Linked DNA regions of Kribbella sp. NBC_01245. The protein of the gene in region 1 binds, or shares a complex with, the protein of each later gene. Links are inferred from orthologs where the notes say so. Each region holds a gene or a part of one and is shown in the gene's direction. Other genes may lie near its edges.

What was found.
Region 2: the proteins of uvrA (region 1) and mfd are in contact, whole or in part, in a crystal structure (PDB 4DFC), measured with the Escherichia coli proteins. The link is inferred for Kribbella sp. NBC_01245 from one-to-one orthologs.

Annotation. Positions count from the first base shown.
Region 1 is NZ_CP108487.1:2,126,643-2,130,986, reverse strand. The notes cover bases 393-4,102. They hold uvrA (excinuclease ABC subunit UvrA), read left to right. Parts: upstream 393-773; coding sequence 774-3,902; downstream 3,903-4,102. Other genes in these bases: OG394_RS09400 (hypothetical protein), read left to right, coding at 3,974-4,102; OG394_RS09410 (maleylpyruvate isomerase family mycothiol-dependent enzyme), read right to left, coding at 393-545. Outside these bases: more of OG394_RS09410, read right to left, coding at 1-392; more of OG394_RS09400, read left to right, coding at 4,103-4,344. UniProt on the Escherichia coli protein: The UvrABC repair system catalyzes the recognition and processing of DNA lesions. UvrA is an ATPase and a DNA-binding protein. A damage recognition complex composed of 2 UvrA and 2 UvrB subunits scans DNA for abnormalities.
Region 2 is NZ_CP108487.1:7,546,423-7,550,971, forward strand. The notes cover bases 1-4,233. They hold mfd (transcription-repair coupling factor), read left to right. Parts: upstream 1-400; coding sequence 401-4,033; downstream 4,034-4,233. Other genes in these bases: pth (aminoacyl-tRNA hydrolase), read left to right, coding at 1-404; OG394_RS34595 (hypothetical protein), read left to right, coding at 4,049-4,233. Also shown: more of OG394_RS34595, read left to right, coding at 4,234-4,549. UniProt on the Escherichia coli protein: Couples transcription and DNA repair by recognizing RNA polymerase (RNAP) stalled at DNA lesions. Mediates ATP-dependent release of RNAP and its truncated transcript from the DNA, and recruitment of nucleotide excision repair machinery to the damaged site.

The DNA of each region.
Region 1 (4,344 bases):
AGCCCGAAACCGAGGCCCGGCCGGTTGGTCATCGCATAGTCCAGCAGTACGTCGCGGAGCCAGGGCTCGACGTCAGCGAACGTCCGGCCGAGGCCGAGGTCGACGTGGTGGACCTCGAGCTCGGTCAGCCGGGCGGGCAGGATCATCCAGGCCGGGCGGCCCTTGCCGTTGGGCCAGCTCACCTCGGTCTCCCAGTTGGCGTCGGGCACCTCTGCGACGGCCTGGAGGAACTTCGCCGTACCGCCGGCGAGGTCGGCCAGCTGCGCCGCGACCGGTCGGGCAGCGCCTGCCTCGATGTCGGCGTTGCGGCTCTCGGGCGAGGAATAGGCGGGAGTAGGTACGCTGGTGCGGGCCCAGTTGGTCAGGTTGGTCAAGGCGTCCGCATTGCGGGCGATGTGGGTGAGCACATGACCGACGGACCACCCGGGCAACGCGCTGGGACGGCGAACCTCGTCGTCCGATAGTCGGCGGACGGTGACCAGCAGATCATCGGTAGCGGACGGAACGGTCTCGATCAGGCGGCCGAGCAGCGGTGGGTGCGACATTGGGGAAGGCTATCCAGAGGCCACCGACAATTCCCGTTCTCGCCCTGCCGACCCGGTTTCGGCAGCCCGTTCCGGACCTGTCGGGGGCTCTCGGGATCGCACGAATCAAAAACTGTCGGAGGGCCTCGCTAGCATGATCGCGCTTGTCCCTGGACCGTCGTCGGAGCCCTGTCAAGGTGCTTCCGAAGGCGGTTCCGAACCCCTCGAGAACGGCTGAGAGAAGAGCTTGTGTCTGACCGTCTGATCGTGCGTGGCGCGCGTGAGCACAACCTGAAGGACGTGTCGCTCGACCTGCCGCGCGACGCCATGATCGTCTTCACCGGACTGTCCGGGTCCGGTAAGTCCAGCCTGGCCTTCGACACCATTTTCGCCGAGGGCCAGCGGCGCTACGTCGAGTCGTTGTCGGCGTATGCGCGGCAGTTCCTGGGCCAGATGGACAAACCGGACGTCGACTTCATCGAGGGGCTCTCACCGGCCGTCTCGATCGACCAGAAGTCCACCTCGCGCAACCCGCGCTCGACCGTCGGCACCATCACGGAGGTGTACGACTACCTCCGGTTGCTGTTCGCCCGGGCGGGCCGGCCGCACTGTCCCGAGTGCCACGAGCCGATCAGCCGGCAGACGCCGCAGCAGATCGTGGACCGGGTGCTCGAGATGGACGAGGGCGCCCGCTTCCAGGTGCTCGCGCCGGTCATCCGCGGCCGCAAGGGCGAGTATCTGGACCTGTTCCGCCAGCTGTCCGGCCAGGGTTTCTCCCGGGCGCGGGTGGACGGCGAGACGATCCAGCTGACCGAGCCGCCGAAGCTGGACAAGCAGAAGAAGCACACCATCGACGTCGTGGTCGACCGGCTCGCGGTGAAGGCGTCCGCGAAGCGCCGGCTGACCGACTCGGTGGAGACCGCGCTCGGCCTGTCCGGCGGCATCGTCACGCTGGACTTCGTCGACCTCGACCCGAAGGACCCGCATCGCGAGCGCCGGTTCTCGGAGAAACTCGCCTGCCCGAATGATCACCCGCTCGCGATCGACGAGCTGGAGCCGCGGTCGTTCTCCTTCAACTCGCCGTACGGCGCGTGCCCGGCCTGTTCCGGTCTCGGCACCCGGATGGAGGTCGATCCCGAGCTGATCGTGCCCGACCCGGACAAGTCGCTGGACGAGGGCGCGATCCAGCCCTGGTCCGGGGCGAACGTCTCGCAGTACTTCGAGCGACTGCTGACCGCGCTCGCGAAAGACCTGAAGATCAAGACCACTACGCCCTTCGTGGACCTGCCCGCGAAGGCGAAGAAGGCGCTGCTGACCGGGCACGACCAGCAGGTGCACGTGTCGTACAAGAACCGGTACGGCCGAGAGCGTTCGTACTACACCACCTTCGAGGGTGCGATTCCGTACGTCGAGCGTCGGCATGCCGAGTCGTCCAGTGACACCAGCCGCGAGCGGTTCGAGGGCTACATGCGGGAGGTGCCGTGCCTGTCATGCGGTGGCGCCCGGTTGAAGCCGATCTCGCTGGCCGTCACCCTCGGCGGTAAGAACATCGCCGAGATCAGCGCGATGTCGATCGACGAGGTGCACGGTTTCCTCAGCGATCTGGATCTGACTCCGCGGGAGAAGCAGATCGCCGAGCGGGTGACAAAGGAGATCGGCGAGCGGCTGCGGTTCCTGCTCGACGTCGGCCTCGACTATCTCGCGCTGAACCGGCCGGCCGGCTCGTTGTCGGGCGGCGAGGCGCAGCGGATCCGGCTCGCGACCCAGATCGGTTCGGGTCTGGTCGGGGTGTTGTACGTCCTGGACGAGCCGTCGATCGGCCTGCACCAGCGCGACAACCGCCGCTTGATCGAGACCCTGGTCCGGCTGAAGGATCTCGGCAACACCCTGATCGTGGTCGAGCACGACGAGGACACCATCGACCACGCCGACTGGGTGGTCGACATCGGCCCGGGTGCCGGCGAGCACGGCGGCCAGGTCGTCGTCTCCGGCACGGTCGAGGACTTGCGCAACCACCCGGACTCGATCACCGGTGCGTACATCTCCGGCCGCAGAGAGATCCCGATCCCGGCGATCCGGCGGCCGCAGACCGAGGGCCGCGAGCTAAAGGTGTTCGGCGCACACGAGCACAACCTGACCGGTATCGACGTGGCCATCCCGCTGGGCATGTTCGTCGCTGTCACTGGCGTGTCCGGTTCGGGCAAGTCGACGCTGGTGAACGACATTCTCTACAAGTCGCTCGCCAGGCAGATCTACGGCGCTCGCGATGTGCCCGGTCGGCACACCAAGATCACCGGTCTCGAGAATGTGGACAAGGTCATCCACGTCGACCAGTCGCCGATCGGGCGTACGCCGCGGTCGAACCCGGCGACGTACACCGGTGTCTGGGATCACGTGCGGAAATTGTTCGCCGAGACGCCTGAGGCGAAGGTCCGCGGTTATCAGCAGGGGCGGTTCTCGTTCAACGTGAAGGGCGGGCGCTGTGAGGCCTGCTCCGGTGACGGCACGCTGAAGATCGAGATGAACTTCCTGCCTGACGTCTATGTTCCGTGCGAGGTCTGCCACGGGGCCCGGTACAACCGCGAGACGCTCGAGGTCCACTACAAGAGCAAGACCGTGGCGGACATTCTCGATATGCCGATTGAGGAGGCGGCGGAGTTCTTCCAGGCCATTCCCGCGATCTCCCGGCACCTTAAGACGCTGAACGAGGTGGGGCTGGGGTATGTCCGGCTCGGGCAGCCTGCGCCGACGCTGTCCGGTGGTGAAGCCCAGCGGGTGAAGCTGGCCTCCGAGCTGCAGAAGCGTTCGACCGGGCGGACTGTGTATGTCCTGGACGAACCGACCACCGGTCTGCACTTCGAGGACATCCGGAAGTTGCTGGGCGTGCTCGGCAGCCTGGTGGACAAGGGCAACTCGGTGCTGGTCATCGAGCACAACCTCGACGTGATCAAGACGGCCGACTGGATCATCGACCTCGGACCGGACGGCGGCCGTCGTGGCGGCACGCTGGTTGCCGAGGGTACGCCGGAGGACGTCGCGAAGAACCCGGACTCGTACACCGGGCAGTTCCTCGCGGAGATCCTCAAGGGGCGTGCGGCCAAGCCGAGCCCGAAGCAGCAGGCCGTCGCGGCGCGCGCAGCAGCTAAGAAGCCGGCCACAACCGTCGCCGCCAAGACGGCCGCCAGCAAGACGGCTGTGGCCAAGACGGCTGCGTCCAAGGCCGCTTCGAACGGCGCCGCACCGAAGCGCGCGGCTTCGAATGGCGCGGGGACGAATGGCGCCAAGGCTGGGGCTGCGAAGACAGTGGCGAAGAAGGCCGCGGTGAAGAAGGCGCCGGCCAAGAAGGCTGCGACGAGGGCCGCTGCCCGGAAGGCGTAACTCGTCCGACGGTTCGCCGGGTGCTCAGTCGAGTGCCCGGCGAACTGCGTTGTCGGCAAGGCTTTTCGTCGGTGTCGGCGCAGCAGGCGGTGCCGGCGCAGGCGGCCGCGTGTGTGAGTAAGGAGCAGCCGCTCGGGTTCGGGTTGAAGGGCACGATCAAGATCACCGTGTGCCCGGAGGGGGCCAGCGATTACGAGGTCCTCGTGATGACCAAGGACGACGACGTCACGCGGATCTCCGGCGTCACCCGCGTCACCGGCAGCAACGGTTCGTCGTACACCGGTGCATGGCATTGGGACGCGGGCAGTGGCTTCAACGAGGGCCTTCAGGTTCAGCCGGGTACGCCGGCCGATACGCAGTACTGCGGCCAGTTCTTCTACCGGCCTGACCAGACTCAGCCGGTCCAGACCGTTTCCATTCCGATCTGCCTGTCCCTGGCCTG
Region 2 (4,549 bases), 5.4 Mb from region 1 along the record:
GCGTCCGGGCCATCGTCGCCCGCCCCCGGACGTACATGAACGAGTCGGGTGGACCGGTCTCCGGCCTGCTGCGGTTCTTCAAGTCCAGCCCGGCCAAGCTGGTCGTGATCCACGACGAGCTGGACATCGGTTTCGACACCCTGCGGACCAAGTTCGGCGGTGGCGACAACGGCCACAACGGCCTGAAGTCGATCCGTCGCTCGATCGACACCGGCGATTACTTCCGGATCCGGGTCGGCGTGGGCCGTCCGCCGGGGCGGCAGAGCCCGGCCGATTTCGTGCTCGACGACTTCAGCTCGACCGAGCGGAAGGACCTTCCCTTCGTCATCGATCGCACGGCCGACGCGGTCGAGTGCCTGTTGATGGAGGGGCTCGAAGCAACTCAGGGGAAGTACAACTCGTGACCAAACTGGCCGGACTCGTCGATGCTCTGGTCACCGATCCGGTGGTGGCGGGCGCGCTCACCGATGCCCGGTCCGAGGTCGCGACCAAGCTGGACCTGAGTACGCCGGGCCCGATCCGGCCGGTGCTGCTCGCCGCCCTCGCCGAGGCGCGCGGGGCCGACCGCCCGATCCTGGCGGTGACGGCCACCTTCCGCGAGGCCGAGGACCTGACCGCGGCGCTGGGCTGCCTGGTCGATCCGGCCTCCGTCGCCTACTACCCGGCCTGGGAGACGCTGCCGCACGAGCGGTTGTCCCCGCGCTCGGACACCGTCGGCCGCCGGCTCGCCGTGTTGCGCCGCCTGGTTCACCCCGACTCGTCCGACATCACCACCGGCCAGATCAAGATCCTGGTCGCGCCGGTTCGCAGTGTGCTCCAGCCGCAGGTCGCGGGCCTGGCCGATCTCCGGCCGGTCCAGCTGCACCTCGGCGACACGATCGAGCTCGAGGACGTCGTTGAGCGTCTCGCCGCCGCGGCGTACAACCGGGTCGATCTGGTCGAGCGCCGGGGCGAGTTCGCCGTCCGGGGCGGCATCATCGACGTCTTCCCGCCGACCGAGGAGCACCCGCTGCGGGTCGACTTCTTCGGCGACGAGATCGAGGAAATCCGGTACTTCGCCGTCGCGGATCAGCGCTCGCTGGAGATCGCGGAGCACGGCCTATGGGCGCCGCCGTGCCGCGAGCTGCTGCTGACCGATGACGTTCGCGCGCGGGCCGGCGTACTGGCGAAGGAACATCCCGAGCTCTCCGAGCTGTTCGAGAAGCTCGCGCAGGGGCATGCGGTCGAGGGCATGGAGTCGCTCGCGCCGGTGCTGGTGGACGAGATGGAACTGCTCGTCGACCTGATGCCCGAAGGCACCCACGTCGTCGTCAGCGATCCCGAGCGAGTCCGGGCCCGCGCGCACGATCTGGTCGCGACCAGCCAGGAATTCCTGGAGGCGTCGTGGGCCGCGGCCGCCGGTGGTGGCGATGCCCCGATCGACCTGGGCGCGGCGGCGTACATGTCGCTGGCCGACGTCCGTTCGCAGGCGCTGGCCCGGGGCCTGGCGTGGTGGAGCATGTCGCCGTTCGCGGCCGCTCCGACTGGCGATGATGCCGTGCTGCGCGACTCGATGGGCGAGGTCGTCAGCTTCGACATCGACCCGGACGAGGGCGCGGTCAAGAGCCGGAAGGTCGACGCGCACGAGGTCGAGCCGTACCGCGGTGAGACCAGCGCCGCCGTCGAGGACGTCCGCGGCTGGCTGCGCAACGGCTGGCGCGTCGTCTGCATCACCGAGGGCCACGGCCCGGCGCAGCGGTTGGCGGAGATCTTCTCCGAGAGCGAAGTCGCGGCCCGGATGGTCGACGGTATCGGTGCCGATCCCGAGCCCGGCGTGGTGCTGATCTCGCAGGGACAGCTCGAACGCGGGTTCGTTGCCGAGGGCATCAAGCTCGCCGTACTGACCGAGAGCGATATCGCCGGCCAACGGTCGATGGCCGATCGGCGTTCCCAGCAACGACTTCCGAGCCGCCGCAAGAAGACCGTCGACCCGCTGGAGCTGCAGCCCGGCGACTTCGTCGTCCACGAGCAGCACGGCGTCGGCCGGTACGTCGAGATGATGCAGCGTACGGTCGGGACCGGCCAGCAGAAGGCCACCCGCGAGTACGTCGTGATCGAGTTCGCGCCGAGCAAGCGCGGTCAACCGGGCGACCGGTTGTACGTGCCGACCGACCAGCTCGACCAGGTGACGCGGTACGTCGGCGGCGAACAGCCCACGCTGGACAAGATGGGCGGCGGCGACTGGGCCAAGCGCAAGGGCCGCGCGCGCAAGGCGGTCCGCCAGATCGCGGCCGAACTGATCAAGCTGTACGCCGCGCGCCAGGCCACCAAGGGTCACGCCTTTGCCGCGGACACCCCTTGGCAGCGGGAGATGGAGGACGCCTTCCCGTTCGTCGAGACGCCGGACCAGCTCGCCACCATCGACGACGTGAAACGCGATATGGAGCGGGTCACGCCGATGGACCGGGTGGTCTGCGGTGACGTCGGGTACGGCAAGACCGAGATCGCCGTCCGGGCCGCGTTCAAGGCCGTCCAGGATGGCAAGCAGGTGGCCGTACTGGTGCCGACGACCCTGCTGGTGCAACAGCACTACGCGACTTTCGCCGAGCGTTATGCGAACTTCCCGGTCAACGTGTCGCCGCTGTCGCGATTCCAGACCGACAAGGAATCCAAGGCAACGGTCGACGGGATGGCCGACGGCTCGGTCGACGTGGTGATCGGGACGCACCGGCTGCTCAGTGGCGAGGTGACGTTCAAGGATCTCGGCCTGGTCGTGGTGGACGAGGAGCAGCGGTTCGGCGTCGAGCACAAGGAACAGCTCAAGCGCTTGCGGACCGCGGTCGACGTACTCACCATGTCCGCGACGCCGATCCCGCGAACGCTGGAGATGTCGATCACCGGCATCCGCGAGATGTCGACGATCGCGACCCCGCCGGAGGAGCGCCACCCGGTGCTGACGTTCGTCGGGGCGTACGAAGAGGGCCAGGTGACCGCCGCGATCCGGCGCGAGCTGCTGCGCGAGGGCCAGGTCTTCTTCGTGCACAACCGGGTCAACACGATCGAGAAGGCCGCCGCGCGAATCCGCCAGCTGGTGCCCGAGGCGCGCGTCTCGGTCGCGCACGGCCAGATGCCGGAGCACCACCTCGAGCGCGTCATCCAGGACTTCTGGGAGAAGCGGGCCGACGTCATCGTCTGTACGACGATCGTGGAGTCGGGGATCGACATCTCGAACGCGAACACCCTCATCGTCGAGCGGTCCGACCTGCTCGGCCTGTCCCAGCTGCACCAGTTGCGCGGACGCGTCGGCCGTGGTCGCGAGCGGGCGTACTCGTACTTCTTCTACCCGCCGGAGAAACCGCTCACCGAGACCGCGCACGACCGGCTCGCCACCATCGCGCAGCACGCCGACCTCGGTGCCGGTATGCAGGTCGCGATGAAGGACCTCGAGATCCGCGGCGCCGGCAACCTGCTCGGCGGCGAACAGTCGGGCCACATCGCGGACGTCGGCTTCGACCTGTACGTGCGACTCGTCGGCGAGGCCGTCGCGGAGTTCCGCGGCGACACCCCGGCCGAGGAGCCCGAGGTCAAGATCGAGCTGCCGATCGACGCGCACCTGCCGCACGACTACGTGCCCTCGCAGCGGCTGCGGCTCGAGATGTACCAGCGGCTCGCGTCCGTTCGCGACGAGGACGGCATCGCGTCGCTGGTGGAGGAACTGCACGACCGGTACGGCGACATCCCGGCGCCCGTGCAGAACCTGCTCGAGGTCGCGAAGTTCCGCAACCGGGCCCGCCAGGCGGGTCTGACCGACGTGACGCTGCAGGGCAACCTGATCCGGTTCGGGCCGGTCGACCTGCCGGATTCCAAGGTGCTTCGGCTCAACAGGCTGTACCCGAAGAGCTTGGTCAAGGCCCAACTGCGTACCATCCTGGTGCCGAGACCGACCACCAGGCCGGTCGCCGGGCAACCACTGCGCGACGTCGAGTTGTTGCAGTGGTGTACCAGACTGATCGATGACGTCATCGCCGAGCCGGTCCCGGCTCAGCGCTCGTAGCTGGAGGAGATTCGGGTGAGCACGAACAACGCGCTGCGCAGGGCCCTGTTGGCAGCCACGGCAGCCGGCGCCCTTGTGGTCCTCGGCGGTTGTGCCGACGGAACCCACCCTGGCGCCGCCGCCGTAGTCGGCAACGAGCAAATCTCCGTTTCGGAGGTTCAGGACCTCACGACTGCGGCGAACGACGGTATTGCCGAGGCCGCCGTGAAGCTCAAGGAGCCGGGGCTGACCCTGACCCCCGATGTCGTCATCAGCTCGCTGGTTCAGGCCGCCCTGGTCGAGCAGATCGCCGCGCGCAGGTCCGTTACGCCGACTCCGGCCGAGATCGCGACCGCTGAGAAAGAGTTCAATTTCCGTCCTGTGGTCGCGGAGGGTTTCCAACTCGGCGGTCAGTTGACGCAGGACTTCAAGGTGGCCCTGGTGCGTACGGCACTGAGCACCGCAAAGCTGGGTGGATCGACGTCGATCGCGGACCAGAACGCCTCGGCTGCCGGTGGCCGGATCATCGCGGAAGAA